DNA from 2 places in the Metallumcola ferriviriculae genome. Region 2 is predicted to be linked to the other one. Evidence: riboswitches for the same ligand, from Rfam matches in the RefSeq annotation. Region 2 holds a riboswitch; the other holds the start of a gene.
The links. A riboswitch is a leader RNA that binds a small molecule or an ion and turns the genes downstream of it on or off. The one in region 2 is predicted to bind cyclic di-GMP.
Positions count from the first base shown of each region.

Region 1: it holds a riboswitch for cyclic di-GMP, as region 2 does, so the genes downstream of both, MFMK1_RS11255 (DUF6531 domain-containing protein) here and MFMK1_RS07700 (O-antigen ligase family protein) in region 2, are expected to answer to the same signal.

Region 1 is NZ_CP121694.1:2,249,382-2,255,445, reverse strand. It holds gene MFMK1_RS11265 (SDR family NAD(P)-dependent oxidoreductase) at 1-525, shown strand, start outside; gene MFMK1_RS11260 (AMP-binding protein) at 480-2,078, shown strand; cyclic di-GMP riboswitch class I at 2,571-2,657, shown strand; gene MFMK1_RS11255 (DUF6531 domain-containing protein) at 2,723-5,008, shown strand; gene MFMK1_RS11245 (RHS repeat-associated core domain-containing protein) at 5,014-6,064, shown strand, end outside.
Region 2 is NZ_CP121694.1:1,537,632-1,543,695, forward strand. It holds gene MFMK1_RS07680 (ABC transporter substrate-binding protein) at 1-803, shown strand, start outside; gene MFMK1_RS07685 (copper transporter) at 893-1,753, shown strand; tRNA gene MFMK1_RS07690 (tRNA-Leu) at 1,835-1,921, shown strand; gene MFMK1_RS07695 (hypothetical protein) at 1,968-2,141, opposite strand; cyclic di-GMP riboswitch class II at 2,501-2,585, shown strand; gene MFMK1_RS07700 (O-antigen ligase family protein) at 2,639-3,952, shown strand; gene MFMK1_RS07705 (Flp family type IVb pilin) at 4,040-4,204, shown strand; gene MFMK1_RS07710 (A24 family peptidase) at 4,258-4,770, shown strand; gene MFMK1_RS07715 (TadE/TadG family type IV pilus assembly protein) at 4,775-5,200, shown strand; gene MFMK1_RS07720 (pilus assembly protein TadG-related protein) at 5,207-6,064, shown strand, end outside.

The DNA of each region.
Region 1 (6,064 bases), 710 kb from region 2:
ATAGTAGTAAACAATGCAGGCATATCTATCCGGCGATCAATTAACGACTCGCTGGACCGGTTTCACGACTTCACTCGAACTATGGCTATCAATTATTTTGCACCTGTTCAACTGCTATTGTCTATAATTCCGATGCTTAGAAAAAATCAAGGCCAGATCATCAATATATCTACTATTAATGTATTGCTAATACCCTTCCCCTATTGGGCTGCTTACCAGGCTTCCAAGGCGGCGTTTGATACGTGGTATCAATCTGCTGGGCCTGAATTGAACGCTGCTGGAATATCAACCACATCTATCTACCTTCCGCTAGTAAATACACCCATGATTAAGCCGACAGCGGCTTACCAAAAGATGCCTGTCATGTGTCCGAACCATGTGGCCAAAATCATTGGCAAAGCAATGTATACTCAACGGAAGAGGTATATGCCATGGTGGTTAATTTTTGGCCGTATTGCCTCAGTGTTTCTTAGAGGGGTATGGGAATTATCCATTCCCACTATTCTAAGAAAAAGGGGGAAGTGATATTGCAGGTATTTAAACTTATATATGTTTTATTCAGAGTTAAATTATTTTCTCCATTGGGGTTGTATAGCTTAATAGCTGCCATTCACAAATACGGGATAAACTTAATGCCCCTGCTGTCTTTTGCAGAAAGGGTATACTCTGATAAGGTTGCAGTGGTGGATGACCATGAAACCTTAAATTATCAGCAGTTATTATTGCAGTCGAAAAAGCTTTCCGCTATATTTAATGAAAGATATCAGCTTAGCAGCGGTAATAAAGTAGGCATTATGTGTAAAAACCATGCTTCGTTGATTAAAGCCATATTTGCGTTATCTTTGCTGGGAGTAGATGTATACTTACTTAACGCAGAAATTAGTAAGCACCAGTTTAACAACTTAATAAAGCGATATGATTTTAACTTGCTTATATATGATTTCCAATTGGACTCCTTAGTTAAGCAGTCAGACTATGCTAACGGGGTAGTTTTAAGTTACCATACCGACCTGCCGGCAATAAGCAATTTGCTTAATTCAGTAAGTGAACAACAAGAAATCAAACGTTCTTCACCCGGTAAACTTGTAATACTAACGGGCGGGACCACGGGAGATCCCAAAGCAGCCCCATATAAACCGTCTCTTCTAAACTTCCTAAATCCATTCTTAGCCCTAATAACCAGGCTGAAGCTGCTAAATTATCGCACCGCTTATATTGCCACTCCTATTTATCACGGCTACGGTGTAGGTATATTATTTGTACTTATTGCTTTGGGAAGAAAAATTGTCATCAGTAATGGATTTGATGCCCAAAGAGCATGTTCACTGATTCGGGAACACAATGTTGAAGTTGTAACCGTAGTGCCACTAATGATAGACAAGATGTTAAATAATAACGTCGAAGACTTAAATTCCCTTGCCTGTATAGCCTCAGGAGGTGCACAACTGAATCCGAGACTTGTAGGTGAGACTATGAACAAATTGGGTAGTGTCTTATACAATCTCTATGGCACTTCGGAAGCTGGACTAAATGTGATAGCAACACCACAAGATCTATCCTATTCAGCTGAGACAATTGGTAAAAAAATAGACGGGGTTCGGTTAAAAGTATTGGACCAGCACAAAAATGAAGTAGAAGCAGGTGAGGTAGGCCAATTCTGCATCAAAAATAGGTGGTCGATGAGTAACCAAAATAACTGTTGGTTGGAAACAGGTGATTTAGGTTATAAAGATAGTCGTGGCCATTATTATCTTTGTGGAAGAGTGGATGATATGGTTGTTTCAGCCGGTGAAAATGTTTACCCAATTGAACTTGAACAAATACTTTTAAACCACCCTGAAGTAGAAGAAGCTGCAGTTATTGGGGTTAGTGATGAAAAGTTTGGGCAGAGGTTAAAAGCATTCGTGCTTCCCGCAGCAAATGCTACCGTAACAAAAGAGGAACTTTTCCAGTGGTTAGGCCCCAGAGTTGCAAGGTTTCAAATGCCAAAAGACATAGCATTCGTTGATGATATGCCTTATACACCCGTGGGGAAACTTGATAAAAAGCAACTCAAGTTTAGTGAGAAAAGTTTCTAAGCCAGCAGGATTAATTAAACCTGCATACCAGCTACCTCTTTAGAAATTGTAGTAGCAGGTATAATGGAATTATACTTTTTGTTTAGTAAAGAGGTGTAATTCAAGACGATAAATTAAGGTCAATGTGGCTATCCAGGCAAAAGATTTCGTATACAAAGTACCTATCAGACACTGTTCTAAGTGGTAAATAAAACTTTAAGAGCATGCACGATCTGTCCGATAAAGAAGTGTTGGAGTTGTTGACAAAGATTAAGGGGTTAGGCAGATGGTCAGCAGAAATGTTCATGATATTTTCACTTGGGCGATTGGATATTTTTTTAGTATCCTAAATAAAAGCCCTGGACTGGTTTTACTAGTCCGTTTTTTTATGCCATTAGGAGGAGGTATATGCTGGGACGGAGACTAAATTACTAAAATATTCAAAAAAATATTTGTAAAAAGCAGGAAAAAAAAGGAAATATATCGAAGCGTAGTAGAACAATCGAATAAAATACCAGAAAAAGGCAAACCCCGTGAAAGCGGGGGACGCAAAACTACGGGTCTAAGGCCGAATCAGGCTACGATCGCCGGGTTGCCAAGGCAGCGTCTATTCTTACCGTGCCAAGGTAATCCCTTGGCACGGTATTTTTTTGGAGGGGATGTCAATGAGACTAAAGAGTAAAAAATTTGTTCGATACCTTTCTGTAATTCTGGCAGTAACCATCCTGTTTACCGGTACGGTTACACCGGCACTGGCTGCAGGCAGTATTCCAGCATCAATTAGAGAGCAAAGCTCAATACCACCTGTGTTTGACCCCTACGAACTCACGGGTCTGGCAGGGTGGGAGGAAATGCTTTCTCCCCCGGGAAAGGGACTTCCAGACCCGGCCTCCGTAGCACCAAGCTTTTCGTCTTTGAATTTAGGCACGGTAAATAAAAGTGATGCCGACTTTGGCTACGTGGACCCGGTGACCGGGATACTCACCCTCAGTGAAAGCGATATCGCTTACCCGTCTTCAGGCTTTTCGCCGCGGATAAGCCGTACATATATGCGCCAGGAAGGGATCAAGGGAATGCTGGGTTACGGCTGGAACCTCGCCTTTGACCAGCACCTGGGCATGTACCAGAACTTTGTCATCATGGAGTTTCGTGGTGACGGGCAGCACCGCAGCTACGAGTTTACCAAGGACGATCCCGACTTAATCGTCGATTCCTATGACGGGGACCCGCTGATTTACTATCCCCTGGATCAGGGTACATATACCCAAAAGGGCGGCAGCGGCTCCACCCTGACCAGGAATGCAGACGGTACATATACGGTTGAGGATAAAAACGGCTTTAGCTACCTATACAACGGCTATCAAGCCTCCTGGCGCAGCCAGGCGGCCGATGCCGGAAGGCTCCTGTCCCTCACCGGTCCCCAGGGACATGCCATGAGCTTTGAGTATGACCAAAACGGGGCCCTTGATACTATCACCGACACCGCCGGCAGGGTACTGGACGTAGAGGCCCAAGGCGGCCTAGTAAAAAGCATTACCGACCCTGCAGGCCGGCGGGCTAAATACCAGTATGATAGTTCCCAGAACCTGAAAAAAGTTACCTACCCCGACGGCAGCAGTAAGAGCTTTAGTTACGACTCAAGCCACCGGTTGACCTCCTTTACCGACAAAGCGGGCAGGACTTTTAAATACCAGTATAACAGCCAGGGAAAAGTTAGCCACATCAAAAGAGCAGATAATAGTCTTGTAAAAAGCTTCAGCTACGGCACCGAAGGCGACCTCAGCTATGCCTTAATCACCGATGCCAGGGGCCTGGAGAAAAAAGTCTACTGGAATGCCGATAAAAAGATTATCAAGGAAAAAGACAACCTGGGCCGGATAAAGACCTATACCTACAATGAGCAGGGAGAACGCACTGCTGTCACCGACCAGGACGGCAATACCACCCGGTACGAATATGACGATAAGTACAGAAAAACTAAGATAATCTATTCCGACGGCAAGACAAGCCGGTATTTCTATGAGGACAAATTTGATAAGCTCACTAGGGTGATTAACCCCGACGGTTCCCAGGTAACGTTTACCTATGATGATGCCGGAAACCTTACCTCCAGAACCGATGCCCTGGGCAATACCGTTACCTATACTTACGACAGTGGCGGTAACCGGCTGACGGCAAACGATGCCAGGGGGAACACCACCCGTTATACATACGATGATGCCGGAAACCTGATATCGGTTACCAATGCCAAAGGAGAGGTGACCAACTTCAGCTACGACAGCATGGGCCGGATGACATCTCGCACTGACCCCGGAGGCGAAACGACTTCTTTTCTGTATGATGAAATGGGACGCATTAAGTCAGTTACCGACGTGCTGGGCAATACCACTACCTACACCTACAATGCCGCCGGTAAGGTGACATCCATTATCGATGCCAAAGGTAACAGCTACAGCTTCAAGTACAATGCCCTGGGGCGCCTGGAACGGGTGACAGCCCCCGACGGCGGCACTAAGACCTACAGCTATAATCAGGGCGGGCTGGTAGAGACAGTAATGGACAGCTCAGGCAGCGCATTTAGCTTCAAGTATGACAAGCGGGGCCGGGTAATAGAAACCACCGAGCCCGGCGGCCACGTTACTAAAGTGGAGTATACTGCCGACGGTAACCGCAGCCAAGTAATCAATCCCGACGGCGGTGTGGTCTCCTTTGAATATGACCAGTTTGACCGGCTAACCACCGTCACCAATCCCAAGGGGAATAAAATCCATTACCGCTACGATGCTATGGGGAACCTGACTAAAGTAACCGACGCCCTCGGAAATACTACCACCTACCAGTATGATGCCGCCGGCCGCCTGGTGAAAAAGATAGACCCTGCCGGGGGAGAAATAACTTACGAATATGATGCCTTAGGAAACATGGTGAAAGTGACCGACGGGGTTACGTAACCAGCATAAACTACGACTATGCCAACAGGACATCTGAAATAACCGACCCGGAGGGGAATGTCACCATCTACCGCTATAACTTCAGAGGCGACATTTCCCAGATAACTGATGCCAAGGGAAACACCACCACCTACAGCTATGATAAGACAGGAATGCTCACTGAAGTGACTGACGCCAGTGGCAGCAGCATAACATTTCGCTACAATTCCCGGGGAGAGATAACCCGCCTCACTGATAGAAACGGCAGCACCACCCATTACTACTATGATTCCCGGGGTAACCTGATCCGGGTAATGGACCCCGAAGGAAACAATACCACCTACAGCTACGATTTGGCCAACAGGCTGGTCACTGTTACCGAGCCGGCCAACAGGACGACACAGTTTCGCTACAACGAGCTGGGAGAAGTGACCGGGCAGGTAGACCCCGTGGGCAATGTAACGAGTTTTCAGTATGACCCCCTGGGCCGCCTCATTAAAGAGACCGACCCCCGGGGATACAGCCGCAGCTACCGCTATGATTTCATGGGTAATGTCACCCGGGAGACCGGTCCGGAAAGCGCTATTACCAAATACAGCTACGATTTACTGGGAAATCCCGTCAGGGTGGAGGATGCCCTGGGTAATGTCAGTAAGCTGCAGTATGATGCCTTGGGTCAAGTTGTAAAAAGCGTCAACGCCTTGGGAGCAGTGACCGAATACGATTATGATGCTGCCGGAAATGTAGCGGGAGTGACAAACCCCCTGGGTAACACCACTCAATACAGCTATGATTTCAGGAATAACCTGACTAAGGTAACCGATGCCCTGGGTAACAGCACCAATTACCACTATGACCGGGTGGGAAACCTGCTGTCGGTGGAGGATGCCGGGGGCAGCACCACCAGTCTCAAGTACGATAACTTAAACCGGCTGGTGGCAGAAATCAATCCCTTAAAGCAAAAGACAAGCTACGGCTATGATGACGCCGGAAACCTGACAGAAAAAGCCGACCCGCTGGGACAGGTTACCGAGTATGACTATGATAAGAATAACCGCCTCACGGGTGTCAACTTTA
Region 2 (6,064 bases):
CAGCTAATAAAAAATATCAGGGCGATTTGCCGGCAGTGGAGCGCTGGGAGATATGGTTTAATTATCTTCCTGAGGATGCTTTGACCGATATGCAAAGTCGCAGGGTTGACATGGTTCAAGGGCTTGACCAAGGTCTTTTAACTATAGGGCATGAGATGAATATGGATAGTTTACTAAAAATAAACAAACTTAGCAGCGGCATATTTTTATCCTTTAACCCGGTAGTTTTCAAGGAACCTGCCATGCGTCAATCCCTGGCCGGATTAATAGATAGACGTGAGGTATCCCGGGCACTTAAGGGCTTACATCTACCGATGTACCGTTATTTGCCAAAAACCGGTGGCGGTGTCAGTGTATCTGATGTGGTTTATCCCCAAGGAGCAGCGGCACTGCTGGAGGCAGGGTTGGCCGATCTGACTTGGAGTGAGTCTCGGCAATTAAGCATAAGCATAAGACAGCAGACTCTCGCCCAACTTGAGGATAAAGGGATTTTGGTGGAGCCGGTAGAGCAGGATAAAGTGGCGGACTTGAGATTAATCATCTGGACTGAGCCCTATCAACACCCTAACGCAGTTCTTGAGCTGTGGCAAAGGCATAATTTAGAAAAGGGAACGCTTCCACGGGGTGTTAGCGAAAACTCCCGCGAGCACATTGAATTATTGAGTCGCAATTTTGCTGCCCAAAGCAAATTGATACCACTGCTGGCGCTGCGTCAAGCTTTATATGTTAGAAAGATAGATGTTCCTTTATCTGATTGGGGGTACTTAGACCTAGCATCATACCACCCTGCCGACGGTGAATAAGTATGCGTCTAAGAGTTATAATAAGTGGGAGTTATTTACTATTAAGGTTATGACTCATTTATTATAGCGTTTTATGCGGGAGGCTGGGCATGATTGATTTTCGTTATCATATCACGACACTAGTTGCTGTATTCTTAGCTTTAGCATTGGGTATTCTGGTGGGCACTACTATGGTTAGCGATCAAATGCTGGTCCAGCAGCAAAAACAGATGATTGACAGTTTGGAGATTGATTTTGCCGCCTTAAGGGAGCAAAATCGTACATCCAGGCAGGAAATGGCTGTATTTAAAGCGACTACCGATAATTATAGTAAATTTGCCCACGATATTTACCCGCTGCTGGTCAGTGGGCGGCTGCAGGGTATTCAGGCGGCATTAATTGTCACTGGCAGCGGTAAAGTTTCTGACTTGGCAGCGGATTTATCATTGTCTGGGTTAGAAATTAGTCCGGTAATAACAGTGCCGCTGCCGATGGAAAAGGGCGATGGTGAAGAAGAGGACACTGCTGTGACAAAGGCGGATATCAGCTTTTCTGAAGCCAAGATTCTGGCGAAACAGCTGGTGGAATTTGCAATTTCGGGCAAGGTAAATGACCCGCTGCAGGCATGGCAGAGTCGAGGCATTTTTGAAATTCACACTCCACACAATGATACCAAACCGGATATTGTGTTAGTGGTAGGGGGTTCAGAGACGGAAAACCCTGACTGGGTAAAGAACTTCGATATTCCGCTCATTCGGGGATTTAAGGAACAGGAAAAGATAGTGGTGGGTACGGAATACAGCCAAGTAGGATTTTCCTATATGCCATATTACCAACTGGAAGGTATTAGTACTGTGGATAATATTGACTTGGTCATTGGCCAAACTGCCTTGACCTTTTTGTTAGAGGGAAGGCCCGGGCATTATGGTATTAAGCCTACCGCTAAAGCACTGCTGCCGGAGTTTGACTGACTGCCTTTTTATGGTTGTTGACAAGGATTGAATAGTTTGGTTATAATATGTAGGTGACTCACTAAGCTTTAAAAAGAATATGCAGGAGTGCTGGAATCGGCAGACAGGCATGTTTGAGGGGCATGTGTCCAATTGGGCGTGCGGGTTCAAGTCCCGCCTCCTGCACCAAAATAAACCTCGCAGTTTTCACTGCGAGGTTTATTTTGGATTTAGTTTAATCACTCACCCCGGGATCCCAGGTGACTTCTTCTGTTAGAACCTCCCAAGGGGAAATTTTTTCTTCGGGCAGAACGATCCTATTTTCCATCTTTTCACCAAGATCAAAGGTGAAGAATTCTTTCGGTTTTTCCGGATGATCTCGCTTAAGCTTAATTTCTCGACTATCCATGGTTTATCCCACCCTTCAACCATAAGTTTTCCCCAATAGACAAGGTTAAATATTGGTAAGTGTTGGGCGATAACCAAAAAATAAGCTACATAAATAAGTTCGTGTTAATTTACTAATTTTAGGGGGCAATTAGTAAATTTATTTTGTCGAATGCCTAAAAGTTCAACAATGATACGACAATGCTTTACATATATTGGGAACACATTTCCAAGGGAAACGTCAATTTGAGGCAAAAAGCAGTAAAAAATTTCCATGTTATTTGTCAGAAATATCATTAGCAAGTCGTTAATAAGTTTTCATCACCGACAAACTTTTACGGACGACCCCACAAACATCTGTTAACATTTGTAAAAACAGATAAAGTTTGTGGAAACAATGATCGGCTGCCGATAAGTTGGGCATCTAGGTAGCCAGGAGTGAGTGATGCAACCGGCCACTATCTAAAGCGAAATTTAGATTAGTGGCTTTTTTTATTTGGTAAGCGTGGAGGCGTTAAGATGAAGAATGCTAGGGCCTTAGATGAATTACTTTTAGTATTTTTAGGTTTAACTGTGGTACTGGTACCGCTGCTATATCCGGAATTCTCTTTGGGTTCAATTACGATAACCATTACTGATTTAGCTACTTTACTGCTCGGTATCGGCTTTTTATTAAGACTTACCCAGAGGAAGTTGGATTTAAAGCCTACTAAGGTGGACATCGTCTTCTTTGCTTTGATAATTTGGGGGGCAATCAGTCTATTAAAAACCGTAAACCTACCGGATTCAATGAGGGATTTCCTCTGGTTGCTAAATTCAGGCTTGGTCTTTTACATAGTCAGTCATGCCGACTTAAAAGAAGATGAAGTTATAAGAATATTCAGAACGGCATGTTATGGAGCGGCATTAATTGCAGTTATGAGTATTTGGCAGCACTACGTTCTGCATCAGCGCACCTATTTTACCTTACACAATGCCAATCACTTAGCCGGATATCTAATTTTTTACCTGCCAATTCTAATCGGCTTTAAGTATGGAAAGAGAGTTGATCAGAGATTCTTTTGGGGAATTCTCGCTACTGTAGTAAGTACCGCGCTGGTGGTCACTTATACTCGCGGGGGTTGGATAGCAGCTATAATATCCTTGGTAGTTATGGCTGTAATGAAAGATAAAAAATTATTGATATTTCTTATCATTTATATAATGGCTTACACATGGCTTTTTACACCTGTAGGAAATCGAGATATTTTCGTGACCAATGGAATGGCAGTCGGGGATAGGGCTTTAAGCATATTGAAAGAACATGAAACTGCCAATGGGCAATACCGTATTCAGCTGTGGTTGACTGCACTGCAAATGTTTAGAGATAACCCGATGGACGGTGTGGGCATAGGAAATTACTACAATCTGCATGACATATATTTGGCTAAATATCCGTACCTGGATAGAGGAAGACCAGCACGAAATCCGCATAGTTCTTTTTTAAAAATTCTTGCAGAGACAGGTATAATCGGGTTTGCTCTTTTTATGGGTTTACTGGTCGCTGTGGCAAAACAGAGCTTTATGTTGTGGTATAAGTTGGGGTCTAGGGGAGATGCATTAATCGTCGGTTTCATCTGCGGGGCGGGTGCTGTAATCATCCAGGCAAATACTAATATCTTATTTCATTTATCTAGAGGGGTGTTTGGGGTATGGGTGGGATCGGCATTGGTAATGCAATTGGCCAAAGAGGCTCAGACTGCATCTTTGCAAGAAAGTGTACCGGCCAAAGGCAAGTGGTTTGAGATGAACAACGTAGCCCGGCCTGCTATAGGAAAAAAATTAAATTGTTAGTACTGCCATATATTGGTTTTATATAGAAAAGTTAAATTCGAATGTATTGGCGGTATCTAAAAACTATTTGAGAAAGGAGGAGTGTAGGTGAGCAATTTACTTAAGCGTTTGATAAATGAGGAGTCCGGTCAGGGTATGGTGGAATATGCTTTGATAATTGCCTTAATTGCCATTGTTGTAATGGCTGCTTTAGGACCTTTGGGCACGACAATCAAAGAGAAGTTCGAAGACGTCACAAGTGAACTGTCATAGTTTGAGGGCAGAGGGCCCGAAAGGGCCCTTTTTACCAATAAACGGAGGTTATTATGTACCAAGTATTAGTTACTTTACTTATAGTATTAACATGTACTTTTTGGGACATAAAAGAACACCGCATCCCCAATAAAGTAACCTTACCAGCAATTGTTTTTGGAATTATTCTTAATTCATATTTAAACAGCTGGTTAGGATTAAGGGAAAGTATCTTTGGAGCGGCACTTGGAATAGGACCGCTGCTTATTCCCTTTATTATGGGTGTTATCGGCGGTGGCGATGTTAAACTCCTTGCAGCAGTTGGCGCTATCAATGGTGTGGATTTTGTTATTTGGGCATTTCTTTACAGCGCTTTAGCGGGAGGGGTGATGGCCTTGAGTTATTCCCTGATTAAAGGTCAGTTGAGGGTGGTTATAAGTAACATAACCTTTACTACTACTTCATATATTTTAGGAATTAAGAATGGGTCAGGGACAAAGGGTTTGGTTTTTGCACCATCAGGGCTTTATCTTCCTTATGCCGTGGCCATTCTAGTAGGTACGTTAGCTACATATGCTTTGAGGTGATTTAATGTTTTTTAAATTTAGGAATGATACGAAAGGTCAAAGCCTAGTCGAATTAACTTTAATCCTCCCTTTTTTAATATTCCTTTTGCTGGGCATTATGGAAGGAGGCCGGCTTTTTGCTGGTTATCTGGAGTTGCAAAACGCCGCAAGAGATGGAGCGCGTTATGCTGCGGTTCATACAGAGATAGATGCGGTGTTAATCGTAGATAAGACAAAGGATTATATCAAAGGGCGTTTTACTATGTTAGATCCAACCGAGCTGGACGTCACTGGTAATTACGTACTAAACCTTGAAGAAAGTGCAGATAAGAAAGATCTCTGGGTAGAGATAAAACTAAATTATCCGTTTAAGATAATCACGCCCGTTATCAGTACAGTACTTGGTAATCCTTTTGAAATTAGTGCAACCATGTCAATGAGAAGGGAGTAGTTGAGAATGCAACATTTTAGAGAAGAAAAAGGTTCGGCACTTGTGCTGGTTGCTTTAACTATAGTTGTACTATTTGGCTTTGCTGCCTTGGCAATAGACGGTGGTTATTTATATTACCGACATACAAGATTGCAGGATGTGGCTGATGCAACCGCTTTAGCTTCAGCAATTGAACTGTCGAAAAATCCACCGAAAAACTTGAATGCAACAAAGGAAGAGCAAAAGAAGAAAGCAGCATTTGAAGCTGCGGTGAAATATGTTGGTTTAAATGGGATATCAGTTAGTAATACCAGTAACTATACTGCAGATATTTCCCTTAATTCCAGCAACGAGCAGGGAAAAATGATAGTCAGTTTTCCTGAGAGCCTTAGTAAGGCTAAAGTTGATATTGAGCTAAACACAAACTTATACTTTGCCAGGGTGCTTGGCAAGGACTTAACCCTTGTTCCTGTAACTGCTGTTGCTCAAGTTGGTTCAGCTAGTAAGCAAACAGGGGGATTAATACCTGTGGCAATTGTTGATGATCCTGATGATCCGACTGATGGGAACTATGTTCAGTGGCGTCAGTACGAAATGACTTTGGGGCCCGGTGGTGGTGCCAACGGTAATTTCGGCTGGTTAGACTTTGGGGCGTATGAGGGTGTCGGGGGAAATACTTTATCTTATTATTTAGAACACGGGTACCCTGGTACGTTGGAAGCGGAAGAAACAATAGAAACTAAAACGGGGGTAAGTGTTGGTCTAGCTGCAGATGCCATAGACAACAGGTTGTCGTTATGTAACGCTTCTACTTACGACCTTGAGACTTATATACCAGAAGGGGACACTTTTACCAATTATTATGAAGCCAGAGTAAAAGAGCAT